One region of the Streptomyces sp. NPDC091387 genome, then DNA from elsewhere that is predicted to be linked to it. Evidence: riboswitches for the same ligand, from Rfam matches in the RefSeq annotation. Region 1 holds a riboswitch; each other region holds the start of a gene.
What was found. Region 1 has a riboswitch for cobalamin ahead of metE (5-methyltetrahydropteroyltriglutamate--homocysteine S-methyltransferase). Riboswitches for the same ligand answer to the same signal wherever they lie in the genome.

Region 1 (9,247 bases):
GGTCAGTGCCACCTGTCCCTCCAGCGGCAGGGCGGGGTGGCAGCAGGTGAAGATCAGCTCAAGTCGTTCGTCCTTGATCACGGTGTCGTCGAACTCGTCCATGACGGCCTCGGGTGCGGGCAGCAGGTGGATCTTCTCGGCAAGGGTGTGTTCCCGGCGGATCCGGTCGATCGCCCGGTGGCGCGCCGTCGTCACCAGCCACGCGCCCGGGTTGGCGGGTACGCCCGAGGCGGGCCAGTTCCGTGCCGCGACGGCGAACGCCTCCTGCGCGGCGTCCTCCGCCCTGTCGAAGTCGCCGAGGTACCCGACGAGTGACGCCAGCACCCGGCCCCACTCGTCCCGGAAGACCTCCTCCAGCACGTTCAGCGCCGTACCACCGGCCTGATCTCGACGGCGCCGCCGAGCCGGGCGGCCGGGACGCGCGACGCCAGCTCGATCGCTTCGTCCAGATCAGCCGCCTCGATCAGGCAGAAGCCCCCGAGTACCTCCTTGGTGTCCGCGAACGGGCCGTCGGTCATCAGCGTCCGGCCGCCGACCACGCGCACGCTCGTCGCCGTCTCGGCGGACTGCAGCTGCCCGGCGCCGACGCACCGCGGATCGTCGGCCAGCGCCAGATACTCGGCGTACGCCGTCTCGCGTTCCTCCTCCGACAGCGTCTCCTCCCGGCCGGGCTCGGTGTAGATCATCAGGGCGTACTGCATCACGGCCTCCGGAATCAGCGGGCTCTCACCCTCACGACGAACGAGCAGCGGCGCAGGGGACACCGACGGGGTCACCGATACCGAAACAGCGGCAGGCGGGCGGCGGCAGCGGGTTCAGTCCGCGGACAGGAAGAAACGCCGCTTCTCCTTGGCGCGGGCGCCCAGCCGGTCGTAGAACCTGATCGCGTCCGCGTTCCACGAAGGGGTCTGCCACTGGATCTGGCTGAGCCCCAGGACGCGCGCCTCGCCCCGGACGGCTTCCACCAGCAACGGGCCGACCCGCTGACCGCGGTGGCCGTCCCGCAGGAAGAGGCAGTCCATGGAGAGGTATTCCGCGCCGTCCCAGGTGGACAGTTCGGGGGCGCAGGTGGCGTAACCGATGATCCCTGCGTCGTCCCGTTCCGCGACGAAACAACGCAGTCGCGGAGCCGCGGTGCCGAAGAGCAGTGACTCCAGACGCCCGGCCAGGTCCGCGGGCGGCGGCTCGGCCTGCTCGTACCGGGCGTGCTCGGCCACCAGCCGGGCGATGTGCGGGAGATCGGCGGGACGTGCGTGGCGCACCCTCACCGCACCGGTACTCATCAGCGGGCCTCGCCTTCCATGACGTCGTCGCACCATGCTCCCCGGCCCGGCCGAACCGGGCCGGGGAGGACAGCGACGGGGCGCTCCCCACGCGGGTCATACGCCTATGATCCACGCCCGCGGCCTCCGCCGTCGGCACAAGGGTGAAGAGCGCTTTCGTCCGGCGCGTGCCTTCGGGGAGCCGGGTCAGCCGGACGGTTCGTCGGGCACGGGGTGGTCGGCATGGCGAGGGGCTGCGGGCGGAGCGCCGCGCCGGCCGGTACCTGCCTCGTCCGTATCGGGAATCTCCAGGTCCGGGTGCTCGTCGGCCGTCGGCCGCATCGAGCCGCCGACCACGTCCAAGGGGTCCTCGTCGGCCGTGGCCTGCTGATCGGGCGGGTCCCGCGGAATCGGGTCCCCACTCGTTCCGGGGTCTTTCGGGTGAAGGTCGTTCACGGTGTTCTCGCTTCCTCCCATAGGCGTCGTGCCCGGTGCGGGTACCCGGGTGACCGGCGCTGATGCATGGCCGGCGCGGTAACGGATGGTTACCGCGGTGAACGGTCGCGCGCTCCTGGCCGGTTACCCCGGCCGGTCCGTCCCCGTCCGTACCCGTCCGCCGCCCGGCCCCGACGGTGCACGGCCTGCTCCAGGTTGGGCAATACATTCGTCCCACAGGAGCGCGGATCACGCTCACCGAGAACGTGGGGCCGGGGTCCCGTTTCACGTTCCGGAATGTGAACAGCGGTGCCTGGGCAGTGGACGACCGTCTAGGCTGGCAGGTGCAGTTGGTTCGCCCTGTCCGCCAGGCAGGTGCGTCGTAAGAGGGAACCCGGTGGAATTCCGGGACTGCCCCGCAGCGGTGAGTGGGAACGACCGCCGTCATACGCACTGGATCCGGTCGGATCTGGGAAGCGACGGCCAGTAGGAGTCTGCCCCCGGCAGATGTGCCCGCGAGTCCGAAGACCTGCCCGTTGCCCGCACGCGACCCCTCGTGTGCGGATATCCCGGTGACCTCGTGGGCGGGTCGGCGTACATACCAGACGCAAGTCCGCGCCGAAGGCGTGCGCGAGGTCCGTCCGGTACGTCATCCCTTCGCGTCCGTGTCCCGTCCCGGGATGTTCAGGAGTCATCTCGCGAAGGAGATTTCCGTGACACCCAAGCCCGCAGCCGCGGCAGCACGAGCCACCGTGTACGGCTACCCCCGCCAGGGCCCGAACCGGGAACTGAAGAAGGCCATCGAGGGCTACTGGAAGGGCCGCGTCACCACCGACGCCCTCCGGGAGACGACGGCCGGCCTGCGCCGCTCCAACTGGGAACGGCTGGCGGACGCCGGCGTCCACGAAGTGCCCACCGGCGACTTCTCGTACTACGACCACGTCCTCGACGCCAGCGTCATGGTCGGTGCGGTCCCCCAGCGCCACCGTGCGGCCGTCGACGCCGACGCACTCGACGGCTACTTCGCGATGGCCCGCGGCACCCAGGACGTGGCGCCGCTGGAGATGACCAAGTGGTTCGACACCAACTACCACTACCTCGTCCCCGAACTCGGCCCGGACACCGTCTTCACCGCCGACTCCACCAAGCAGGTCACCGAGCTCAAGGAAGCCCTCGCGCTCGGGCACACCGCCCGGCCGGTACTCGTCGGCCCCCTCACCTACCTCCTGCTGGCCAAGCCCGCCCCCGGAGCAGCGGCCGGCTTCGAACCGCTCACCCTGCTGGACAGGCTGCTGCCGGTCTACGCCGAGGTGCTCGCCGACCTGCGTGCCGCGGGCGCGGAGTGGGTGCAGCTCGACGAACCCGCGCTCGTCCAGGACCGCTCCCCTGCCGAGCTGAACGCGGCGGCCCGCACCTACCGTGACCTCGGCGGCCTCACCGACCGCCCCAAGCTGCTCGTCGCCTCCTACTTCGACCGGCTCGGCGATGCCCTGCCCGTCCTGGCGAAGGCCCCGGTGGAGGGCCTCGCCCTGGACTTCACCGGCCCGGCCGCCGCCAACCTCGAAGACCTCGCCGCCGCCGGCGGACTGCCCGGCAAGCGGCTCGTCGCCGGTGTCGTCAACGGCCGCAACATCTGGATCAACGACTACGAGAAGTCCCTCGCCACCCTCGCCACCCTCCTGGGCCTCGCCGACAGCGTCGACGTGGCCGCTTCCTGTTCCCTCCTGCACGTCCCCCTCGACACGGCACCCGAGCGGGACATCGACCCCCAGATCCTGCGCTGGCTCGCCTTCGCCGAGCAGAAGTGCGCCGAGGTCGTCACCCTGGCCAAGGGACTCACCCGGGGCACCGGCGCCGTCGCCGCCGAGATCTCCGCCAACCGCGCCGACCTCGCCTCCCGCGCCGACTCCCCGATCACCACCGACCCTGCCGTACGGGCCAGGACTACCGCCGTAGCCGGCGCCGACTGCCGCCGCTCCCAGCCCTACGCCGAGCGGGCCGCCGCCCAACGGGCCCACCTCGGGCTGCCGTTGCTGCCGACGACGACCATCGGCTCTTTCCCGCAGACCGACGAGCTGCGCACGGCCCGCGCCGACCTGCGCAAGGGCCGTATCGACACGGCCGGATACGAGGAACGGGTCAGGGCCGAGATCGGCGAGGTCATCTCCTTCCAGGAGAAGACCGGCATCGACGTCCTGGTACACGGCGAACCCGAACGCAACGACATGGTGCAGTACTTCGCCGAACAGCTCACCGGCTACCTCGCCACCCAGCACGGCTGGGTCCAGTCCTACGGCACCCGCTACGTCCGCCCGCCGGTCCTCGCCGGCGACATCTCCCGCCCCGAACCGATGACGGTGCGCTGGACCGCGTACGCCCAGTCACTCACCGGCCGCCCCGTCAAGGGGATGCTGACCGGGCCCGTCACCATGCTCGCCTGGTCCTTCGTCCGCGACGACCAGCCCCTCGGGGACACCGCGCGACAGGTCGCCCTCGCACTGCGCGACGAGGTCAACGACCTCGAGAGCGCAGGCACTTCGGTCATCCAGGTCGACGAGCCCGCACTGCGCGAGACGCTGCCCCTGCGGGCGGCGGACCGCGCCGCGTACCTGGAATGGGCCACCGAGTCCTTCCGGCTCACCACCAGCGGTGTACGTCCGGACACCCAGGTCCACACCCACATGTGCTACGCCGAGTTCGGGGACATCGTCCAGGCCATCGACGACCTCGACGCCGACGTCATCAGCCTGGAGGCCGCCCGCTCGCACATGCAGGTCGCCCGCGAACTGGCCGCACACGGCTACCCGCGCGAGGCGGGCCCCGGCGTGTACGACATCCACTCCCCTCGGGTGCCCGACGCCGCCGAGGCCGCCGCTCTGCTCCGCAAGGGGCTGGAGGCCATCCCCGCCGAACGGCTCTGGGTCAACCCCGACTGCGGTCTGAAGACCCGCGGCTGGCCCGAGACCAGGGCGTCCCTGGAGAACCTGGTCGCCGCGGCCCGTACCGTCCGCGGTGAGCTGCCCGCCTCCTGACCCGGGAAGGACCGGAGGGCCGGGGTGTCCGCGTGTGAGCGTGGCGCGCGAACCCCGCCCGTCCGGGCCCTCACTTCCCGTCGGGCGCCGCCGGTCCGGAGCGGGTGTAGCGCACCGGGGCCCGGAAGCGGGCGCGGCGGGCGGCCCGGCGGAACGTGGTGAGCACGGCGGGGCCCGCCGGCACGGTGCAGACGAAGTTGGTGACGGCCCGCCCGGTGTCCCAGCCGAGGGAGGTGGCGAGGTCGAAGGCGAGGCAGCGGTGCCACTGCTCGGTGAAGGGGAGCCCGGGGAGGTAGGCCGTGCGTCACGTCGTTGGGCCGAATCGTCGAGAAATTCTCCCGGTACACACCTGCGTCGTCAACTCAGCGCGCTTGAGACCTCGTTCGGGTGGCGTGCGGCATGTTGAGGGAATCGCGCGGAGGTCCGGGGCAGCCTCCGGGCGACGAATCGTGGAAGGGGAAGTCGTGGAAGTGCCACCCGAGTACGGGCGCGCCATCAGTGAGGGTCCGACCCCGGCGGACGCCGCTGGTGCACCCGCCCTGCCATACCCGAGCGGCTGGTCCGCGCTGGCCTTCTCGCACGAGCTACGGCCGGGCAGAGTGCTGACCCGGCCGCTGGCGGGGCAGGACGTGGTGCTGTACCGGCTCGGCAGTGGAGCGGTCCGGGCCATCCACCCGTACTGTCCGCACCTCGGTGCCCATCTCGGTCTGGCGGAGCTCGACGGGGACGAACTCACCTGCCCCTTCCACTTCTTCGCGTTCGGCCCCGACGGCACGTGCGTGCGTACGGGATACGGCACGCCGCCACCTCGTTCCGCTTTGACGCAGTTACCCGTGCACGAGGTCAACGGTGCCGTCTTCGTCTGGCGCCACCACGACGGCCGTGCTCCCGACTGGCTGATCCCCCGCTGGCACGAGATCGGCCACCGGCCGGCCCGCACGGCCGCCTGGGAGCTGGCCGGAAACGTCCAGGAGGTCATCGAGAACTCGGTGGACCTCGGGCACTTCGCCACCCTGCACGGCTGGGCGAAGGCCGAGATCGGCGGGCCGGTGGCGTACGACGACGCCGCGTTCCACGTATCCATGCGAGCCCATGAGTCGGCGCCGCTCCTGGGCGGCTTCACCGTCGATGTGGAGGTGGACGGATACGGGCTCGGCTGTCTCCACGCCGACGTGCACACGCCTCGCCTCGGGCTGCGCATGTGCACGACGGTGATGCCGACGGCGATCGCGCCCAACCGGATGCAGTTCCGGCAGTTGAACCGCATCGCCTTCACCGAGCCGGGGCGGCTGCCGCCCCCGCTGGCGCGGGCGGTCAGCCGCGTTGCCGCCCGGCTTCTGGACCGCGTCATCTTCCGGACCAGTTGCGAGTTCACAGCGGCGGACTTCCCGATCTGGCATCACAAGCAGTACCTGCAACCGCCCCGGCTGGCCTCCGGCGACGGCCCGATCGGCCCGTTCCGTCGCTGGGCCCGGCGGTTCTACCCGCAGCCGCCCGCCACGGACCCGCTGACGCGGGTCAACCACGGCGAGGGAGGTAACGGAGCGATGCTGCCCTGACCCACCCGGCCCGCCCTCGCCCTATCCGATCGACGGCCGAATGCTCATCCGCGGAGGAGGAGGTACGCCTCCAGCTCCGCGGCCCCGGTCAGCATCGCCCGCCCCCGGGCGGACAGCCGGCCGCGCCAGTCCACCAGCGCGGCCTCCAGCGGCTCCAGCCCGCCGGCCGCCCGAACCTGGGCGATCAGCGGGGCGATCTGCTCCAAGAGGTAGCCGCCCCGCCTCAGTTGGTGAGCCAGCCGGGCGTCCCGCACAGCGGCGGCGTCGTAGACGCGGTACCCGGTCAGCGGGTCGCGGCGCGGGCTCACCAGCCCGGCTCCCTCCCATTTGCGCAGCGTCGCGGGCCGGATCCCGAGCTTCCCCGCGAGCGGCCCGATGAACGTGCCGCCGGCCCCGGGGACCGAGCCCGGTTCGGCGCCCGCACCTGTTTCGGACGCCGTCATGGGTTCCAGGTCACGGAGGGCGCTCTCCACCGCCTGGAGGGTCCGGCGGTCGTCGAGAAGCTGTGCGTGACTCTCGTCGATGAGGTGGAACGCCTCGTCGACCGCGCCCTCGTTCACCGCCCGCATGATCGACGTCGCCGTCCGGTGGCCGTGGCCGGGCACCAGGGCGAGAAATGCGCTCAGGGCGCCCGCGTGCAGCGGGGTGTAGGTGCGGTAGCCGTGGGGGGTGCGGCCGGCGGCCGGAAGGATGCCGGCCTCCTCGTAGTTCCTGACCGCCTGCGTGGACAGGCCGTGCCCGCGCGCCAGGTCAACCGGCCTGAGCCGCTCACCGTTTTGAAGGTTCTGCCTCATTGTCCTGCCGATATCGCGAGAAAGTATCAACCGAAGGTTCAACGATACCGTTGATGGCATGGCTACTGACATCAAGGACATCACCCATGCCGTCGAGGCCTCCGCCGTCATGAAGCTGCTCCCGGCCCGGCCTCGGCTGCTCGCTCTGGGCGAGCCCACCCATGGCGAGGACGCTCTGCTCGACGTGCGCAACAAGCTCTTCCGTCAGCTCGTCGAGCAGGAGGGCTACCGGACGGTCGCGATCGAGAGCGACTGCCTGATGGGCCTGGTCGTGGACGGCTACGTCACCTCGGGCACGGGCACTCTCGACGAGGCCATGGAGCACGGATTCAGCCACGGCTGGGGCGCCTCGGCCGCCAACCGCGCACTCGTACGCTGGATGCGCGCCCACAACGAAGGCCTGCCCGCGGCCGAGCGGATCCGCTTCGCCGGTTTCGACAGCCCGCTGGAGATCACCGGCGCCGCGAGCCCCCGGGCAGCACTCAGCGCGCTCCACGGCTGCCTCTCGGCCCACGTGGACGCGGGCCTGCTCCCCTGCACCGCGGAGACGCTCGACCGACTGCTCGGCGCCGACGCCCGGTGGACCAACCCCGCTGCGATGAGGGACCCGGCCCAGTCCTTCGGGCAGTCGGACGAGGCCAGGGAGCTGCGGCTGCTCGCCGACGATCTGGTGGCGCTGCTCGACACACAGACACCCCACCTGATCACGGCGACCTCGCGGCACGGCTGGGACCGGGCGCGCCTGTACGGGCGCACCGCCGCCGGGCTTCTGCGGTACCACTTCTGGATGGCCGACACGTCACCGAGCCGCATGACGTGGCTGGTGAGCCTGCGGGATTCGATGATGGCGGCCAACCTGCTCGCCATCGCCGAACGGGGCCCGGCACTGGTCCACGCCCACAACGGTCATCTCCAGCGGGCCAGGAGCACGATGCGGATGGGTGGCCTGCCGCTGGAGTGGTGGAGCGCCGGCGCGCTCGTGAGCGCCCGCCTCGGTGAGGAGTACGCCTTCCTGGCCACGGCGCTCGGCACGATCCGGCACCAGGGAGTGGGCACCCCGCCGCCGGACACCGTCGAAGGGCTCCTGTACGCGCTCCCGGACGACCCCTGCGTCGTCGACGCTCCCCGGCTGGCCACCGCTCTCGGCGACACACGTCCCGGCCCTCGGGTGTCCCCCTACTTCGGCTACGCCCCACTTGACCCGGCCTACCTGGCAGGAGTCGACGGGATCGTCTTCGTCAAGGACGTCCCGCGGAGCTGAGAGGAACGGATCGCCCTCGCCGTTCCCCTGTCCCCGAGCCGACGAACTGGTGCGGGCGTTGTTCCCCCCGTCCGGACAGGTGCCAGTAAAGGCCGTTCGACAACGACGTCCGATTGCCGCTGGCACGACCGGACCGCGGTGATCATGCTGGCGGCATGACGATGTCATCAGCTACCGACTCCGTGACCGTTCTCACCGGCATGTACGCGGCCGAGGCCGAGTACCTGGCGGCCGGCGGTCCCGGCGAGGCCTCCTTCGGCCTGCTCGCCCCCTTCTTAGCACCGGACGTCACACTGCACCAGGCAGCGGCTCTGCCCTACGGGGGCACGTGGCGCGGGCACGACGGCATGACGGAGTTCTTCCTCCGGATGGCCCAGGTGTGGGAGTCGTTCGACATGGTCGAGCAGGAGTTCCTCGCCACCGGTGAAACCGCGGTCGTACTGATCCAGGTCCGTGCGCGCGCCCGTGCGACCGGCCGTGAACTCGGCTTCCCGATCCTGCGAACGGTCACGGTCCAGGACGGGCGGATCACCGAGGTCCGTCCGTTCTGCTGGGACACGGGGGCGGTCGCCGACGCCTGCACCTCTCCGGCACCGGCGCGCTGAGCCCGCCCGGACACCCGCCGTCGGAGAAGTCCGATGAGGCGCAGACCGCGTAACAGCCCCTCACGGTGCCGGAGTCAGGCGGGGAGCCGCTCCAGCAGCCCGGCGAAGTCCGTGCCCGGCGCGAGGGTGCCGAACGCCAGACCCCGGTCCCCGTCCAGCCGGGACGCGCAGAACGCGTCGGCGACGGCGGCCGGCGCGTGCCGGACGAGGAGGGAGGCCTGGAGCACGAGCGCCGCGCGCTCGATGAGACGGCGGGCGCGCAGCGGTGCGTCCTCGGTGAGGACGAGTTCGCCGCGCAA
Region 2 (9,247 bases), on a different contig from region 1:
ATGGAGTGCCTCCTCGGGTACGACGCCGGTGACGTACCGGCCTCTCACCCTCTATACGAACGGCCGCCGCCCGGATCGACACGGAACACGGCCGTGTTCGACGATTTCTTCTTCCTAGTCTTTTGGGAGCGCTCCCAAAACGGCAGGATGAGGGAATGACCCCGCGAACCGGCCCTCGCGCCTACCACCCGGACGACCGTGCGGCCCTTGCCGACATCTGCGTCCGGACGGCGGACAACGGTGGCGACTCCCGGCACCTGTACCCGGACCTGGAGCTGATGCCGTCGATATTCGCCGCACCGTACGCGTACCTCGAACCCGACCTGGCCTTCGTGATCGACGACGGCACGGGCCGGGCGGTCGGATACATCATCGGGACGGCGGACACCCCGCGGTTCGTGACGGAGTTCCGCGAGCGCTGGCTGCCCCGGGTCGAGGACCGCTACCCGCGACCCGTGGACCCGCCGCGCGGGCCGGCCGACGAGATGATCGCGCTCCTGCACGACCCGGAGCGGATGGTCCTGCCCGAACTGGCCTGCCACCCGGCCCACTTGCACATCGACCTGCTCCCCGAGTGGCAGCGCCGGGGGTACGGGAGAGAGCTGATGCGCACGTTCCTGGCAGCCCTGCGCGCCAAAGGGGTCGAGGGGGTGCACCTGTCCATGCTCACCGCCAACACCCCGGCCAGGGCCTTCTACGACCGGCTCGGCTTCGCCGAGCTCCCGGTACCGGACCCCGGGCCCGTCAGCTATCTGGTGCGCGGCACGCAGCCGGACCTGTAGAGCGACGCCGTGCCGGGGGTGCCACGCCGGAACGCTGGGCAGGTACAGGTGTACGAGCCCGAAACGGGGCGAAGCGGCCGGTGGCGAGAGGCGTGTGACGTGAGCGAACAGACCGTATGGCAGTTCTCCGACGACCGTGGACAGGTGTCGTCCGCCGAGCGGCGCCCGACGCGGGTGCTCGCCTACGTCCAGGCCGGAGCGACCTTATGGGACCACGGGATACAGCCGATCGGGATATTCGGCTCCGGCCATGACGACCCGGCCGTGCCCGACACCGCGAAGACCGGATCGCTGCCCCTGACCGAGGTCGCCTACGCCGGCGCGGGCGCCACGCTGGACGTGGAGACGCTGCTGAGCGGCGAGCCCGACCTCGTGGTGGCCGTCAGCTACGGCGGCGGCCAGGTCTACGGCCTCGCCCCGGAGACGGCCAAGCACCTGGAGGAGCACGTCCCCGTCGTCGTCATCGACGTGGGCCAGGCACGCACCCTCGCGGAGACCGGCGACCGCTTCGCCCTGCTGGCCCGCTCGCTGGGCGCGGAGGAGCCCCCGGCGGCCGCGCGGGAGCTGGATGCTGCCCGGGACCGGCTGCGCACGTTCGCCGCGGGACCGGACCGGACCAGGGTCCTCGCCCTGTCCCCGGCCGGACAGGAACAGGCGCACCTGGCCCGCCCCCGCATGTGGCCCGAACTGCGGGTGCTGGCAGAGCTCGGCATCGACCTGGTGGAACCGGCCGAGGGCCCCGGTGCGAACTGGTCCACGGTCGGCTGGGCGGAGGCCGGGGCGCTGCGCCCCGCCGTCGTGCTCGCCGACATCCGGGTCAACGCCACCCCTCTCGACGAGCTCCGGACGAACGAGGCGTGGGCGGCGATCGAACGCACCGCCCGGGTGGTGCCCTGGAACCCGGAACCGGTGTGCAGCGCGCGGGCCCACGCCCGGTTCCTGGCCCTGGTGGCCGACGCGCTGGAGGCGTAGGGGCCTTCGTTCGGATCAGGCCGGAGCAGGACGGAGCAGGACGGATCGGGGAGCGGGCGTACGGCGCCACCGCGGCAGACGTGCGCCGATGCCCCCGTACGGACGTGTGCGATCGCGCGGGACGCCGCGGTTCGCGAGGCTGGCCGGGAGTGTCCGTCCCGGTACCCGCACGTCCCCAGGAGCAGGCCATGCAGCAGGACAAGCACCCTTCCTACCGTCCCGTCGTCTTCCGTGACCGTTCGGCGGGCTACGCGTTTCTGACCCGGTCCACCGCGTCGAGCGAGCAGACCATCGACTGGGACGACGGCAGCACCTACCCCGTCATCGACGTGGAGATCTCCGCCGAGAGCCACCCCTTCTTCACCGGGAAGGCCCGGGTGGTCGACACCGAGGGCCAGGTCGCCAAATTCGAGCGCAGGTACGGCGAGGACGGAGGCGCGGACGCCTCCTGACCCGTACGGCATCCGAGTCCCCGGCCCCTTCCCACCGGGCCGGGGACTCCGCCCGTCCCGACCGCACGCGCCGCCGCACGGGAAGTGACCCGTTCGGCCCAGTGTGCGCAACCTGGACCGGGGCCCGGCCGTTCGACCGAGGGCGGGCGTGAACGATGACGGGGAGGGCCGCGGCATGGTGCGGGACGGGTCGGCGACGGTGGTGACGGGCCTGGGGCTCGTGACCCCGGTGGGCGCCGATGAGCAGACCTTCTGGGCGGGGCTCTGCGCCGGGACCGGAGTGGCCCGGCACTGTGAGGAACTGGCCGGTCTGCCGGTCGACTTCGCCTGCCGGGCCGACGGACCGGACCTGGACGAGGCGGTCGGCGGGCGCGCGGTCTTCCGGATGGCGCGGTTCGTGAAGATGGCCCTCGTCGCCGCCCGCCGTGCCGTGGCGGACGCCGGGCTCCGCCCGGACCGCTGGGACGGCGGCCGGGTGGGCGTCGTACTGGGCGTCGGCGTGGGCGGTGTCTCCGTACTCGTCGACAACGTCCGCAGGCTGGACGCGGACGGGCCGCTCGCGGTCTCCCCGCTCCTCGTGCCGATGATGATGCCGAACGCGGCCGCCGGGGAGGTCGCCATCGACCTGCGCGCCCACGGGCCGAGCCTGGCCCCGGCCACCGCCTGCGCGTCGGGCGCCACCGCGATCGGCCTCGCCCGCGACCTGCTGACGAGCGGCCAGTGCGATGTGGTGGTGGCGGGCGGCGCGGAGTCCGTGGTGACTCCGCTGGTCGTGACCGCGTTCGCCGGGATGGGGGCGCTCTCGGTACGCACCGGTGATCCGGCGGCCGCGTCGAGGCCGTTCGCCGCGGACCGCGACGGGTTCGTCCTCGGCGAGGGCGCCGCCGTCCTCGTACTGGAACGGGCCGGGGACGTCCGGGCCCGTGGCGGGCGGGCGCGGGCGGTGCTGGCCGGTACGGGCGCTGCCACGGACGCCCACCACCCCACCGCACCCGACCCGGGCGGCCGGGGCGCCCAGCGAGCGGTCGAGGCGGCACTGGACCGGGCGGGCTGGGCCGCCCGCGACGTGGACCACATCAACGCACACGGCACCTCCACCCCGCTGAACGACGCCATAGAGAGCGCGCTCATCGCCCGGCTCTTCCCGCACCGGCCCTCGGTGACCGCACCGAAGGGCGTCATCGGACACACCCTCGCGGCGGGCGGCGCGATCGAGGCGGTGGCCACCGTACTGACCCTGGAACACGGCCTGGTCCCGCCGATCGCCAACCTCGACGCGCCGCCGGCGGAGTCCGGCCTCGACTGTGTGACCAAGGAACCCCGCAGACAGCGCGTCGAGCGGGCCCTCAGCCACTCCTTCGGATTCGGCGGCCACAATGTCGCTCTCGCCTTCCAACGGGCCCCGACACCCCACTGAACAGGAAGAAAAGGTCGGTCAATACCGGAAATCCGGGTGTCCTGACTGTTTCCTGATCGTTCCTGTCGTATGACCACAACGATCGACTGCACCGCTGTGACCGAGCCCGCCACGGAACGCGTCGCGGACCGGCTCACCACGGTGCTCCTCGGCCCGCACGCCCGCGGGGAACACGGCTTCTGGCAGCGGATCATCGCCACCGAGCCGTTCCGCAGGCCGGCGTTCCCCCCGCCCGGCCCCACCTCCGACGAACAGCTCGCACTGGCCTACGCACGCCTGCGCACACTCAACAACGCCCTGGACAGCGGCGCCAGGCTGGCCGCCGACCCCCGCGGCCTGGCCGCACTGCACGAATGGCTCGCCCCGGTCGACACGACCCTCGCCACCGTCGCGGGAATCCACTACAACCTCTTCCTCGGCAGCCTGCTGGACCACGACACCGACCGGTCCCGCGATCTGTCGGACTTCCTCGCGATGCGACGCGTCGGGACCTTCCTCTGCACGGAGGTGGCGCACGGCAACGACGCCGCCGCGGTCGAGACGACAGCTACCTACGACCGTGCCCGGGACGGATTCGTGCTGCACACACCGCACCTGGGCGCGCAGAAGTTCATGCCCAACACCAGCCAGGCCGGCGGCCCCAAGTCGGGGCTCGTCGCCGCCCGGCTGTTCGTCGGGGGAGTCGACCACGGAGTCTTCCTGCTGCTGGTACCGCTCACCGACTCGTTCCAGACCCTGCCCGGGGTACGGATCCGCAGGCTTCCGGCACGGATGGGCAGCCCCGTGGACCACTGCCTGACCTCCTTCGACCAGGTATTCGTGGGACGTGAGGCGCTGCTCGGCGGCGCACAGGGGCAGGTCGGCGACGACGGGGTGTTCCGCAGCGGCACCGCCGGCCGCAGACGCCGATTTCTCGCCTCCATCGCCCGCGTGACCACGGGCCGCATCTGCATGAGCGCGAGTGCGGTCGGCTCCGCCCGGACCACGCTCGCCATCGCGGTCCGCTACTCCGGCCACCGGTACATCTCCGGGGGCCGCGCGTTGCCGCCGCTGGCGGTGATCGCCCACCGCAGCCACCACGGCCCGCTCGCCGGGGCCATGGCCACCGTCTTCGCGATGAGCCTCCTGCACCGGCGGGCCCTGGACCGCTGGGAGGCGGCGATGCACGGCCCGGCGCCGGAACGCGAGGCAGCAGGACAGCTGGTCGACATCGCCAAGGGATGGATCACCTGGCAGGCCAGGTCCGTGATCGTCGAATGCCGCGAACGGTGCGGCGCCCAGGGCCTGCTGGAGAGCAACGGGATCACCGAACTCGTCACCGGGGTGGAGGGTGCCATCACCGCGGAGGGCGACAACCTGGCCATCCACACCAAGGCGGCATCCGAGATGGTCATCTCCGCGATGCCCGCGGCGCTGGACGAGGGGGGATTCCCGGACGGCTCGCCGGCCTGCGGCCTGGACGATCTGCGGTACCTCGGCCGGCTCCTGGCCCAGGTGGAGCGGATCCAGTTCGCCCGCTCCCGCGCACGCATGGCACGGGCCCCGCACGGTGGACCGCTGAAGCGGTGGAACGCGGGGTCGGGGCCCGCGCTGCGAGGCGTCGAGGCGCACGCGTACCGGCAGGCGGCCGACGCCTACGCGGAGGCCGTCGAGGGCCTGCCCGAGGGGTCCGCCCGCGAGCGGCTGACCGATCTGGCCCGGCTGTTCGCGCTGCGCTGGATCGAACGCAACAGCGGGGACCTGCTCGTCGCCGGCCACCTCACGGCCGGCCAGGTCGACGGACTGACGGAGACCATCGAGCAGCTCGTCACCGCCGTCGCCGCCCACCTGCCGGAACTCGCCGCCTCCTTCGGGCTGCCGGAGGAACTGCTCGCCGACTGGCCCATCGCGGGAGCCCGCTACGCCGAGGCGTACGACGACCCGGACGCGTCCTGGCACACGGGCGGACGGCTGGCGCCCGCCGGGGCCGAGTGGTGAGGGCCCGGCCGCTGCTCCGTGCGGCCGAGGCGGCACAGGGGCTGGGAGTCGGCGTCGTGCTCCTGGCCTTCTGGGGCACCGCGGCCGTGTTGTCGCGGTGGTGTCCAGGGGCACGCGCCCACTGAGGCGAATCGGTTCGCCGCAAGGCGTAACTGGACGGACTCTGCTCAGTTACTCCGGCGTCGGGGCGGTGAGAGGCACCGCCCCGTACACCCCCGCCGGACGGGCATGATGGAGAGGAAGACCATGAGCGCGATTCACCCCACGATCACCGAGGTACTCAGCCGTACCTTCAGGGTGCCTGTGGCCGAGATTCTCCCCGAATCCACGATGGACAGCCTGGACATGGACTCCCTGGCAGTCGCCGAGTTCGCCGTCGTCATGAGGGAGGCCCTCGGCGTCGAGCTGGACCCGAACACCCTGCACAGGGACACCAGCCTCGCCGGGCTCACGGAGTTCCTCCGGGCGTCGGCCGGGGGCGAGGCCCCGGTGGGCGCCGCCCGATGAAGACGCCGGCCATCGCCGTCACCGGCCTGGGAATGATCACCCCGGTCGGTAACGACACCGAGTCCACCTGGGACGGCGTGTGCGCCGGGGTCAGCCCGGCCCGCACCGTCCCCGCACTCGCAGGGTGCGCGATCGACTTCGCCTGCACGGTCGACGGCATCGACCTGGACGCCGCGATCGGTCGCCGTACGGCCTTCCGCATGGGCAGGTACGCCAAATTCGCCGTACTCGCCGCGCGGGAGGCGGTCGCCGACTCGGGGCTCGACCCGGGCGGCTGGGACGGCAGCCGGGTCGCGGTCGTCGTCGGCACCAGCAGCGGCGGCTCCGCCGGTCTCACCGATCAGGCGCTGGTGCTGGAGCGGCGCGGGCCCGAGGCGACCTCGCCCTCCGGGATCCTGCTCACCATCCCGAACATGCCGGCCGCCGAGATCGCGATCGAGATGGGCGCCACGGGCCCGAGCCTGGCGCCCTGCACCGCCTGTTCGTCCGGGATCACCGCACTGTCCGTGGCCCGGGACCTGCTCGTCACCGGGCAGTGCGATCTGGCCATCGCGGGGGCCACCGAATCGACCCTCTTCCCGATCGCCATGACCGGATTCGCCAGATCCGGCGCGGCCGCCCACGCGGACGGGGACCTGTCCCGGCTCAGCCGGCCCTTCGCGGCCGACCGGGCCGGGCTCGTCATGGGGGAGGGCGCCGCCGTCATGGTGCTGGAGCGCGCGGCCGACGCCGAGGCCCGGGGCGCCGAGCCGCGCGCGCTGCTCGCGGGCACCGGCGCCACCACCGACGCCCACCACCCCACCAGCCCGCACCCCGACGGCCGGGTCGCCCAGGCCGCCGTCGAGGCCGCGCTGCGCGACGCTGGCTGGCAGGCCGCGGATGTCGAGCACATCAACGCCCACGGCACGGCCACACCGCGCAACGACGCGGCCGAGGCCGCCCTCATCGGCCGGGTCTTCCCGCACCGGCCGCCGGTCACCGCGCCCAAGGGCGTACTGGGCCACTGCATGGGCGCGGCCGGAGCGATCGAGGCGGGACTGACGATCCTCACCCTCCAGCGCGGAATCATCCCGCCGGTCGCCAACCTGGACGCGCCCGCGCCCGGGTTCGACATCGACTGCGTCACCAAGCAGCCGCTGGTGCTGCCGGTCCGGCGCGCCGTCAGCCACTCGTTCGGATTCGGTGGACACAACGCCGTGGTCGCGCTCCTGCGGCCCTAGCGACCGGGCCGGTGGAGGGGGCCGGTGGAGCGGGCCGGGACCCCGCCCGTTCTGTCGGCCGCACCGCCGCTGAGCTGCGTGGAAGCCCGTGGTAGCGTGCCTGGGCCAGTCGAACTCCACGTAGGGGTCAGGGAATCCGGTGCGAATCCGGAACTGACGCGCAGCGGTGAGGGGGACGGGCGGGGCCAACGGCCACTGGGAGACCCATGGGTTCCCGGGAAGGCGTCCCGACCGTACGAACCCGAGTCCGAAGACCTGCTGGCACCCGCGGTCCGGCACCGGGTCGCGGAACTCCGTACACCGGGCCCCGCGCATGGGCCCAGAGACGCCGAGGTACTCCGTGCCGCCCATAGCCGGCCACGCCCGCTCCGCCGCCCTGCTCACGGCCGGAATCGTCCTGCTGACCGCCTGCGGCGGTGGGGGTGACAGCTCCGCAGCCAAGCCCACCGGGGGCGAGGGCTATCCGGTGACCCTGAAGAACTGCGGGCGCACCGTCACCGTGGACGCCGCCCCGCGCCGGGCCGTCCCGGTCGACCAGGGGTCCACCGAGATCCTCCTCTCGCTCGGCCTCGCCGACCGGCTGGCCGCCACCGCCACCTGGACCGACCCGGTGATGAAGGGGCTGGAGAAGGCCAACGCCGGCGTCCCGAGGATCTCCGAGAACCGCCCCTCGTCGGAGAAGGTCCTGGACCAGGAGCCCGACTTCGTCAGCGCCTCCTTCGAGTCGACGCTCGCCAAGGGCGGCGTCGCTCCCCGGGAACAGTTCGAGAAGCTGGGCGTCCCCACCTACGTCTCGCCCGCCGACTGCACCGCCAAGGACAACAGCAAGGACGGCGACGGAGTCCGGACCGGAGCGCTGACCATGGACAGCGTCTACGGCGAAGTACGCGAGCTGGCGAAGGTGTTCGGGGTTCCGGAGCGGGGCGAGAAGCTCGTGGCGCAGCTGCGTGCCCGGGTACGGAAGGCCACCGACGGCATCGACGCCTCCGGCGCCACCCTGATGTACTGGTTCGCCAACGCCGAGTCCCCGTACCTGGCGGGCTGTTGCGGGGCGCCCGGCGTCATCACGCGCGAGCTCGGCGCGAAGAACGTCTTCGACGACACCCATGAGGAATGGCCGCAGATCAACTGGGAGACGGTCGCCGACCGCAACCCGGACGTGCTGGTCATCGGCGATCTGACCCGCAAGTCGGAGACCGCGGAGAGCGCCTCGCGGAAGATCGCGTTCCTGGAGTCCAACCCCGCCACGAAGAACATGGACGCCGTACGGCACAAGCGCTACGTGCTGCTCAGCGGCCAGGCCATGAACCCGTCGATCCGTACGGTCGAGGGCGTGGAGCGCGTCGCCGCCGGGCTGCGTACCTTCGGGCTCACGGGGTGACGGACACCGAACGGGCCGCGCAGGCGGGGGAGCGCGCACTCCCCGCTGCCGGTGAGCGCGGACGTCCCGGCACCAGGGGAACCAGAGGCATCCGCGGCATCCGCGGCGGACTCCTGTGGGCCGGTGGGTTCCTGCTGCTCGTCCTGTCCGTCGCGGTGGCCGTCACCATCGGCCCGGCCAGGATCTCCGTCGGCGACGTCCGGGACACGGTCGCCGCCCACCTCGGGCTCGGGGAGTCGCCGCTCAGCCCGATCCGCGACGGCATCATCTGGAACCTGCGGATGCCCAGGACCCTGCTCGCCGCCGTCTGCGGCGCCGGGCTCGCGGTCTGCGGCACCGTCATGCAGTCGCTGCTGCGCAACCCGCTCGCCGACCCGTTCGTCCTCGGCGTCTCCTCCGGGGCGTCGACCGGCGCGGTCGTGGTCGTCGTCCTCGGGGTCGGCGGGGGAGCGGTGTCCCTGTCGGCCGGCGCGTTCATCGGGGCGCTGTGCTCCTTCGCGCTGGTCCTGCTGCTCAGCCACACCCTCGGTGGCAGCACC
Region 3 (9,247 bases), on a different contig from region 1:
CGCCGACTTCGAGCCGGTAGCCCTCGGCGCCCAACGACCCCTTCAGGGAGGCGTCCTGGCGCAGCACGATGTCCCCGGACCGGGCGGTGGACCGGACCCGCGACACCGAGGGGTGCCCGTTCAGCTCGCCCGAGAACCTCTTCGCGTCGGCGGTGGTGCGCTCCTCCCGTACCCCGTCCAGCACGATCCTGGTCCGGTCGGTGAGGGTGAACTCCCCTTCGCCGGGCTGCCACTGCCGCAGCGAGGGCAGCACCTCGGGCGGGGGCGCCGCCGCGGGTGCGTCCACGGCCGAGGCGCTCTGCCAGGGCAGCAGAGTGGCGGCGAGCGCGGCCACCACGGCCCCGATGGTCCTTCGTCTTGCCGTCCGGATGTCCATCTGTCAGACCCTGGTGCCTCGCCGGGGCCCGGTCCATGGACAGGTGAGGGAAACGGTTGGACGAATGATCGGAGGTCACCTCGCCTGAGGATCAGGCGACTTCGTTCACGGCGGAGGGGCCGCGGAAGGTCCGCCGGTACGCATGTGGTGTGGTGCCCAACGAACGTACGAACTGATGGCGCAGCGCGGCGGCGTTCCCGAAACCGGTCTGGCCGGCGATCGTGTCCATCGTTTCATCCGATGTCTCCAGGAGGTGCTGGGCCAGCAGCACCCGTTGGCGCAGCAGCCAGCGGTAGGGCGTGGTGCCCGTCTCCTGCTGGAAGCGCCGGGCGAAGGTGCGCGGCGACATGTGCGCCTGGGCGGCGAGCTGTTCGACGGTCATCTCCCGGTCGAGGTTGCGCTCCATCCAGGCGAGGGTGTCGCCGACCGTGTCGCAGCGGTCGCGGGGCAGCGGCCGCTGGATGTACTGCGCCTGCCCGCCGTCGCGGTGCGGCGGCACCACCATGCGGCGGGCGATGGTGTTGGCGGCGGCGGGGCCGTAGGCCTGGCGGACCAGGTGCAGACAGGCGTCGATCCCCGCGGCCGTGCCCGCCGAGGTGATGACGGAGCCCTCGTCCACGTACAGCACGTCCGGCTCGACGATCGCCAGCGGGAAGCGGCGGGCCAGCTCGTCGGAGTGCCGCCAGTGCGTGGTGCAGCGGCGGCCGTCCAGCAGTCCGGCCGCGCCCAGCACGTACGCCCCCGAGCAGACGCTCAGGACCCGGGCGCCGCGGTCCACGGCCCGGCGCAGGGCGTCCAGGACCTCCTGCGGGTACTCCCGGTCCATGAAGTGGCTGCCGGCCGGCACGGCGATGAGGTCGGCCTCCTCCAGGCGGTCGAGTCCGTACGGGGTGCTGATGGTGAACCCGGCGTGGGTCTGCAGCACGGGGCCCTCGGCGGAGACCACGGCGAAGTCGTGCACCGGCAGGCCCTCCTCGCTGCGGTCGAGCCCGAACACCTCGCAGAGCACGCCGAGTTCGAAGGGGTGGACCTCGTCGAGGAGCAGCGCGGCGACATTCTTCAGCATCTCCCCAGTGTGGCAGGAATTCGATGTCTTATGACAGTCCTGCCACTGACGGATTCCGCCCCGCCGGACGACAGTAGAGGCATGAACACATTCCTGAACCTCCTGGGCATAACGGCTGTTATCGCTCTTGTCCTGCTCCCGGCGCTGATCGGGATCGCCCGCGAACTCCGCATCGACCGCGCGCTCCGGGAGGCGGAACGGAGCCGGAGAACCGCACCGCCGGAAACGGCGGACGCCGCGCGGCCGGTGAAGGCCGCACGGCGTCCGTACGTCAGGAGCTGGGCGAGGGTCTAGAACTCGTCGTCGAAGCCGACCGTGCCCTCGACCGCCACCTGGTACGCGGAGGGGCGGCGCTCGAAGAAGTTCGTCAGCTCCTGGACGCCCTGGAGCTCCATGAACGAGAACGGGTTCTGCGATCCATACACCGCGGGGAAGCCCAGCCGGGCGAGCCGCTGGTCGGCGACGCACTCCAGGTACTCGCGCATGGACTCGGTGTTCATGCCTGGCAGTCCCTCGCCGCACAGGTCGCGGCCGAACTGGAGCTCCGCCTCGACGGCCTCCTTCAGCATGTCGGTGACCTGCTGCTGGAGGGCGTCGTCGAAGAGCTCGGGCTCCTCCTTGCGGACGGTGTCCACGACCTCGAACGCGAAGCTCATGTGCATGGTCTCGTCACGGAAGACCCAGTTCGTCCCCGTGGCGAGGCCGTGCAGCAGGCCGCGCGAGCGGAACCAGTAGACGTACGCGAACGCGCCGTAGAAGAACAGCCCCTCGATGCACGCCGCGAAGCAGATCAGGTTCAGCAGGAAGCGGCGGCGGTCGGCCTGCGTCTCCAGCTGGTCCATCTTCTCGACGGAGTCCATCCACTTGAAGCAGAACTGCGCCTTCTCGCGGATCGAGGGGATCTCCTCGACCGCGTCGAACGCGGCCGCCCGGTCGTCCGGATCGGGCAGATAGGTGTCGAGCAGCGTCAGATAGAACTGGACGTGCACGGCCTCCTCGAAGAGCTGCCGCGACAGGTACAGCCGCGCCTCGGGGGAGTTGATGTGCTTGTACAGCGTCAGCACGAGGTTGTTGGAGACGATCGAGTCACCGGTCGCGAAGAACGCGACGAGCCGCCCGATCATGTGCTGCTCGCCCGGCGACAGCTTGGCGAGGTCGGAGACGTCGGAGTGGAGGTCGACCTCCTCCACCGTCCAGGTGTTCTTGATCGCGTCCCGGTAGCGCTCGTAGAAGTCCGGGTAGCGCATGGGCCGCAGGGTCAGTTCGAAGCCCGGGTCGAGCAGGTTCTTGTTCTCGGATGTGCTCATTACTGGCAGGCCTCGCAGGACTCGGGGTTTTCGAGGGAGCAGGCGATCGCGTCCGCGTCGGGCGCGGCCGCCTGCTGTACGGGAATGGGGGCGGTGGCCGCGGCCCGGCCGGACGCCGCACGGGCGATCCGGGTCGCCGGGCGCGAGCGCAGGTAGTACGTCGTCTTCAGCCCCTGCTTCCAGGCGTACGCGTACATCGAGGAGAGCTTGCCGATCGTCGGCGTCTCCAGGAACAGGTTCAGCGACTGGCTCTGGTCGAGGAACGGCGTACGGGCCGCCGCCATGTCGATCAGTCCGCGCTGCGGGATCTCCCACGCCGTGCGGTACAGCGCCCGCACGTCCTCGGGGATCCACGCGAAGCCCTGCACCGAGCCGCTCGCCTCGCGCAGCGCCTCACGGGTCCGCGCGTCCCACACGCCGAGCCTCTTCAGCTCGTCCACCAGGTACGCGTTGACCTGGAGGAACTCACCGCTGAGCGTCTCGCGCTTGAACAGGTTGGAGACCTGCGGCTCGATGCACTCGTACACGCCCGCGATGGAGGCGATCGTCGCCGTCGGCGCGATGGCGAGCAGCAGCGAGTTGCGCATCCCGCTCTTCGCGACCCGGGCGCGCAGCGCGTCCCAGCGCTCCGGCCAGTTCAGCTCGGTGTCGTAGTGGTCCGGGTGCAGCACCCCGCGGGCGGCCCGCGTCTCGGACCAGGCGGGCAGCGGGCCCGAGCGCTCGGCCAGCGCGCAGGAGGCCTCGTACGCGGCGAGCATGATCCGCTCGGAGATCTTCGTCGACAGGGCGCGTGCCTCGGGGGAGTCGAACGGCAGGCGCAGCTGGAAGAAGACGTCCTGGAGGCCCATCGCGCCCAGGCCCACCGGCCGCCAGCGGGCGTTGGAGCGGCCCGCCTGCTCGGTCGGGTAGAAGTTGATGTCGACGACCCGGTCGAGGAAGGTCACCGCGGTACGGACGGTGGCGTCCAGGCGCTCCCAGTCGATGGTGCCGTCGGCGACGAACGCGCCGAGGTTGACCGAACCCAGGTTGCAGACGGCCGTCTCGCCGTCGTCGGTGACCTCCAGGATCTCCGTGCACAGGTTCGACGAGTGCACGACGCGGCCCGGCTCCGCGGTCTGGTTCGCGGTCCGGTTGGAGGCGTCCTTGAACGTCATCCAGCCCTGGCCGGTCTGTGCGAGCGTCCGCATCATCCGGCCGTACAGCTCACGGGCCGGCATCGTCTTGCGGGCCAGTCCCTTGGCCTCGGCCGCCCGGTACGCGGCGTCGAACGCGTCGCCCCACAGGTCGACCAGTTCGGGCACGTCGGCCGGGGAGAACAGCGACCAGGTGCCGTCCGTGTCGACCCGGCGCATGAACTCGTCCGGGATCCAGTGCGCCAGGTTGAGGTTGTGCGTGCGCCGCTGGTCCTCACCCGTGTTGTCGCGCAGCTCCAGGAACTCCTCGATGTCCGCGTGCCAGGTCTCCAGGTAGACCGCGGCGGCGCCCTTGCGCCGGCCGCCCTGGTTCACCGCGGCGACGGAGGCGTCGAGCGTCTTGAGGAACGGGACGATGCCGTTGGAGTGCCCGTTGGTGCCCCGGATCAGTGAACCGCGGGCACGGATACGGGAGTAGGAGAGGCCGATGCCGCCCGCGTGCTTGGACAGCCGCGCCACCTGGTGGTAGCGGTCGTAGATCGAGTCCAGCTCGTCCAGCGGCGAGTCCAGCAGGTAGCAGGAGGACATCTGCGGGTGCCGGGTGCCGGAGTTGAAGAGCGTGGGGGAGGAGGGCAGGTAGTCCAGCCGGCTCATCAGCCGGTAGAGCGCGGCGACCTCGCCCAGGGCGCGCTCGGAGTTGTCCTCGGCGAGCCCGGCGGCGACGCGCAGCATGAAGTGCTGCGGGGTCTCGACGACCTGGCGGGTCAGCGGGTGGCGCAGCAGGTAGCGGCTGTGCAGGGTACGCAGCCCGAAGTAGCCGAAGCGGTCGTCGGCGCCGTCGGCGAGGGCCTGTTCCACCAGTGCGTCGAGGGCGGCCGCGTGGAGCGTCACGAACTCGGCGGTGCGGTCCGCGATCAGGCCCTCGCGGTGCCCGACGGCGACCGACGCGGAGAAGGACGTCGCGCCCTGCCCGGCCGCCTCGTCCGCGATGGAGCGGGTGAGGAGGCGGGCGGCGAGCCGGGAGTAGGCGGGGTCCTCGGAGATCAGGCCCGCGGCGGCCTCGGTGGCCAGCGAGCGCAGCTCGGCCTCGTCCGACCGGGCGTTGCGGCCGCGCAGTGCGGCGCCCGCGACGCGTCCGGGGTCGGTGTCGGGCAGATCCGCGGTGAGGGCGGTGAGGGTTCGCAGCAACGCGGTTCCCGGTCCGTCGCTCGTGGTTCCCGTTGATTCGGCCGCTGAAACCGGATCGGCTGGCGCGATGGTCACGTGGTGCTCTCCCTCGCTCGGCTCTGGGCCGGCGGAGGAACGGGGGCAGCCGGGCGGAGCCGGGCCCTGGGCGGGGCAGCACTCCGTGCGGCGTCCACCGGCCCATCCACGAGGCCCGGACGTCTGGGCGTCCGGTTCGGTCGAGCCGGACGCGCTGTCGGCAGGTCCTCGGACTCGGGGGTGCACAAAAGCACACCGAATACACCGTTGCGGGACAGTTCCGGATTCGCACCGGATTTCCCTGCGGCGACAGCGAGCACGAGCATACATGTGGGGGCCGCCGGTTGAGGCAGCCCCCACATGTTGTGTCGCGTGACCGATCAGGAGTCCGCCGGGAACTCCAGGCGGTACGTCAGCAGCGAGAGCCCCTCGATCGGATACCAGTCCCTTTCCGGGGTCCGGACGAAGCCGAGGCGCCCGTAGATCCTATGGGCCCCGTGCATGGCCGGCTGCGTCGACAGGACGATCCCGGTGACCCCCGCGGTGGCCCGTGCCCGGTCGGTGCAGGCCCGGACGAGCGCCTCGCCCGCCCCGGCCCCGCGGGCCTCGCGGGAGACCGCGAGCATCCGGAACTCGGCCTCGTCCGGCGCCGCGATATCGGCCCAGCGGTTGCCCGGCGGCGCGTAGGTGACCCCGCCGAGCACCCGTCCCCGTGCGTCCGCCGCGACGAGCACGTCGGCCTCCGCGGCCCGCCGGGCGACGTCCCGCAGCTGCACCAGATAGGGATCGTCGGCGCCGAAGTCCAGCAGCCCGTCCCCGAGATAGGCCTCTGCGGTGATCTCGCCGAGGACCGTGTGCTCGGCGGGCGCGACCGGCCTGATGGTGATGTCCATGCCCGGAAGTCTGCCGCACTCCGCGCGCCCGTTCGAGGGAGTTCCCGGGCCCCGGCGCCCGGCACGCGAACGGGCCGCCGCACCCCGGTGCGGGGGGTGCGGCGGCCCGTGGCGCGGCGGGTCAGTGACCGCCCGGCGCCCCGGCCGTGGCCGGCGGGAGCTCGGTCTTCACGCCCGGGTCGCCCGCGTCCGCGGTGTAGTCGTCGGGCGAGGTCTCGTCGACCCCGGCAGGCGCCTTCACGGCGTTCAGGACGAAGGTGAGGACGACGGTGACCACGAGGTTCAGCACGAACGCCGTCAGGCCGATGTAGCCGATCTCGCCGATGCCGGGGATCTCCTTGGAGGAACCGCCGAAGTGCGCCTGGGTGGGGCTGGCGACTCCGTAGGCGGCGGCGGTCCCGTAGATCATGCCGACCGCCCAGCCCGCGAGGAGGGCCCAGCGGTGGAACCACCGGGTGAACAGGCCGCCGACCAGGGCCGGCATCGTCTGGAGGATCCAGATCCCGCCGAGCAGCTGGAAGTTGATCGCGACCGTCTTGTCCATGGTGAGGACGAAGGCGAGCGCGCCGACCTTCACCAGCAGCGACACCAGCTTGGAGACCCTGGTCTCCTGCGCGGGGGTCGCGTCGGGCTTCAGGAAGTCCTTGTAGATGTTCCGGGTGAACAGGTTCGCCGCCGCGATCGACATGATCGCCGCGGGGACCAGTGCGCCGATGCCGATGGCGGCGAACGCCACCCCCGCGAACCAGTCGGGGAACATGTCCTCGAAGAGCTGCGGGATCGCCAGCTGGCCGTTGTCCACCTTGACCCCGGCGGCGATCGCCATGAAGCCGAGGAGTGCGAGCAGGCCCAGCATCAGCGAGTACAGCGGCAGGATCGTGGTGTTGCGGCGGATCACGTTGCGGCTGCGGCTGGAGAGCGTCGCCGTGATCGAGTGCGGGTACATGAAGAGCGCCAGCGCCGAGCCCAGCGCCAGCGTGGCGTAGCCCCACTGCCCGTTCACACCGGGCGCGAGAGCGCCGGTCGGCTTGCCTCCCGGCGGGCCCGCGAACTTCTCCTGCGCGGAGGCGAAGATGTCGTGGAAGCCGCCGAGCTTGATCGGGATGTAGATGATCGCCACGGCGATGACCAGGTAGATCAGCCCGTCCTTGACGAACGCGATCAGCGCGGGCGCGCGCAGGCCCGAGGAGTACGTGTACGCGGCGAGCACCGCGAACGCGATCAGCAGCGGCAGGTCCTTGATGAACCAGTGGGTGTTCTCGCCGCCGCCGACGCCCATCACGTCGAGGACCGCCTGGATGCCGACGAGTTGGAGCGCGATGTACGGCATGGTGGCGAGGATGCCGGTGACCGCGACGGCGAGGGAGAGCCCCTTGGAGCCGAAGCGGCCGCGGACGAAGTCCGAGGTGGTGACGTAGCCGTGCTTGTGCGAGACCGACCACAGACGCGGCAGGAAGGTGAAGATCAGCGGGTACACCAGGATGGTGTAGGGCACCGCGAAGAAGCCGGCCGCGCCCGCCGCGTAGATCGCCGCGGGTACGGCGACGAAGGTGTACGCGGTGTAGAGGTCGCCGCCGAGCAGGAACCAGGTGACCCAGGTGCCGAACGACCGTCCGCCCAGGCCCCATTCGTCGAGGCTGGCCTCGTTCTCGGCCTTGCGCCAGCGGGCCGCCATGAAGCCGACGACCGTCACGGCCAGGAAGAAGAAGATGAAGACGCCGAGCGCGACGCCGTTCACGCCGTCCTTCATGCCGACGCACCCCCCTTGCGGGCGCGCTGGTCACGCTGCCACAGCTTGTACGCGATCATCGTGAGCGCGGTCGAGATCAGCACCCAGAGCATCTGGTACCAGTAGAAGAACGGGATACCGATGAAGGTCGGGTCGATCTTGGCGTACGAACTCACCCAGAGCATCGCCACGAACGGCGCGATGAGGCAGAGGGCGATGACCACCCGCACGGGTGTGACCGTGGGCGGCCTTCCTCCTGGGTCCGCTGGCTTTCCTTCTGGGTCTGCTGACATGGCGGCGACTCCGTCCCCTCGCTGATCACCTGTTGTAACGCGCAGGGAAATCTAAGTGAGCGCCCGTGCCAGCGTCACCCCCTGTCCGCATTGCGGTCCGGCAACGGTCTTCCACCCGGCGAAGGTTCGCCCAAATGGCCCTGCGTGCGGGTGAGTTGGTTCAGACCAATGGCGGTACGGAGGGGCTGGCCGGAGAGCGGAAAGCCCCCGTGGAAGCGCTTCCACGGGGGCTGTTCGGATGCGGTGCCGGGGCGGTGCCCTTCAGTCCAGTGGGCGCTTCAGGCGGGCCACGAACTTGTAGCGGTCGCCGCGGTAGACCGAGCGGACCCACTCGACCGGCTCGCCCTGTTCGTCCAGCGAGTGCCGGGACAGCATCAGCATGGGTAGACCCACGTCCGTGCCGAGCAGCCCGGCCTCGCTCGGGGTGGCGAGTGAGGTCTCGATGGTCTCCTCGGCCTCGGCCAGCCGCACGTCGTACACCTCGGCCAGGGCCGTGTAGAGAGAGGTGTACTTCACCAGCGAGCGCCGCAGCGCGGGGAAGCGTTTGGCCGAAAGATGCGTGGTCTCGATCGCCATCGGCTCACCGCTCGCCAGCCGCAGCCGCTCGATGCGCAGTACGCGTCCGCCGGTCGTGATGTCGAGGAGCCCGGCGAGCGTGTCGTCGGCCGTGACATAGCCGATGTCCAGTAGCTGGGACGTCGGTTCCAGCCCCTGGGCGCGCATGTCCTCGGTGTACGAGGTGAGTTGCAGGGCCTGCGAGACCTTCGGCTTGGCGACGAAGGTGCCCTTGCCCTGGATGCGCTCCAGCCGGCCCTCGACGACCAGTTCCTGGAGTGCCTGGCGCACGGTGGTGCGCGAGGTGTCGAACTCGGCGGCCAGGGTCCGCTCCGGGGGCACGGGGGTGCCTGGCGGCATCGTGTCCGTCATATCGAGGAGATGTCGCTTCAGCCGGTAGTACTTCGGTACGCGCGCGGTGCGCGTACCCGCGCTCGCGCCCGTCTCGTTCTCCGTACTGCCCCCGTCGGCACCCATGGCCCGCCTTCCCGACTGCTGCGTTGCTGCCGTCACCGGCTCCTCCGTCTGTCGCGGCTCACATGGTGGCACGGTCCGGTCACGGCTCGTCGCCCTCCCTCAGATGTCGGTCCTATAACGGACGCGAGTGCACTTCTTATACACCCTTGACACCCCTAAAGGTCTAGGCCAAGCTCCCGGTACTGGTCTAAACCATTAAAGACCAGGTTCCAGCC

Region 2: another riboswitch for cobalamin. It lies ahead of ACIQM0_RS20510 (ABC transporter substrate-binding protein); the one in region 1 lies ahead of metE (5-methyltetrahydropteroyltriglutamate--homocysteine S-methyltransferase).
Region 3: another riboswitch for cobalamin. It lies ahead of ACIQM0_RS05690 (ribonucleoside-diphosphate reductase subunit alpha); the one in region 1 lies ahead of metE (5-methyltetrahydropteroyltriglutamate--homocysteine S-methyltransferase).

What each region holds. Positions count from the first base shown of each region.
Region 1 covers NZ_JBIVTZ010000006.1:17,235-26,481, reverse strand. The annotation lists gene ACIQM0_RS13935 (RNA polymerase sigma factor) at 1-360, opposite strand, end outside; gene ACIQM0_RS13930 (YciI family protein) at 363-701, opposite strand; gene ACIQM0_RS13925 (GNAT family N-acetyltransferase) at 816-1,283, opposite strand; gene ACIQM0_RS13920 (hypothetical protein) at 1,470-1,718, opposite strand; cobalamin riboswitch at 2,032-2,249, shown strand; gene metE (5-methyltetrahydropteroyltriglutamate--homocysteine S-methyltransferase) at 2,411-4,729, shown strand; partial or broken gene ACIQM0_RS13910 (ECF transporter S component) at 4,800-5,027, opposite strand; gene ACIQM0_RS13905 (Rieske 2Fe-2S domain-containing protein) at 5,194-6,288, shown strand; gene ACIQM0_RS13900 (TioE family transcriptional regulator) at 6,333-7,082, opposite strand; gene ACIQM0_RS13895 (erythromycin esterase family protein) at 7,141-8,343, shown strand; gene ACIQM0_RS13890 (nuclear transport factor 2 family protein) at 8,499-8,948, shown strand; gene ACIQM0_RS13885 (acyl-CoA dehydrogenase family protein) at 9,023-9,247, opposite strand, start outside.
Region 2 covers NZ_JBIVTZ010000009.1:260,358-269,604, reverse strand. The annotation lists gene ACIQM0_RS20550 (YciI family protein) at 1-2, opposite strand, end outside; gene ACIQM0_RS20545 (GNAT family N-acetyltransferase) at 156-782, shown strand; gene ACIQM0_RS20540 (ABC transporter substrate-binding protein) at 882-1,754, shown strand; gene ACIQM0_RS20535 (type B 50S ribosomal protein L31) at 1,943-2,206, shown strand; gene ACIQM0_RS20530 (beta-ketoacyl-[acyl-carrier-protein] synthase family protein) at 2,382-3,623, shown strand; gene ACIQM0_RS20525 (acyl-CoA dehydrogenase) at 3,693-5,600, shown strand; gene ACIQM0_RS20520 (acyl carrier protein) at 5,847-6,107, shown strand; gene ACIQM0_RS20515 (beta-ketoacyl-[acyl-carrier-protein] synthase family protein) at 6,104-7,327, shown strand; cobalamin riboswitch at 7,417-7,605, shown strand; gene ACIQM0_RS20510 (ABC transporter substrate-binding protein) at 7,641-8,708, shown strand; gene ACIQM0_RS20505 (FecCD family ABC transporter permease) at 8,705-9,247, shown strand, end outside.
Region 3 covers NZ_JBIVTZ010000002.1:303,908-313,154, forward strand. The annotation lists gene ACIQM0_RS05670 (family 20 glycosylhydrolase) at 1-376, opposite strand, end outside; gene ACIQM0_RS05675 (helix-turn-helix domain-containing protein) at 468-1,442, opposite strand; gene ACIQM0_RS05680 (hypothetical protein) at 1,524-1,736, shown strand; gene ACIQM0_RS05685 (ribonucleotide-diphosphate reductase subunit beta) at 1,733-2,749, opposite strand; gene ACIQM0_RS05690 (ribonucleoside-diphosphate reductase subunit alpha) at 2,749-5,145, opposite strand; cobalamin riboswitch at 5,287-5,424, opposite strand; gene ACIQM0_RS05695 (GNAT family N-acetyltransferase) at 5,466-5,978, opposite strand; gene mctP (monocarboxylate uptake permease MctP) at 6,100-7,728, opposite strand; gene ACIQM0_RS05705 (DUF3311 domain-containing protein) at 7,725-7,931, opposite strand; gene ACIQM0_RS05710 (GntR family transcriptional regulator) at 8,262-9,032, opposite strand.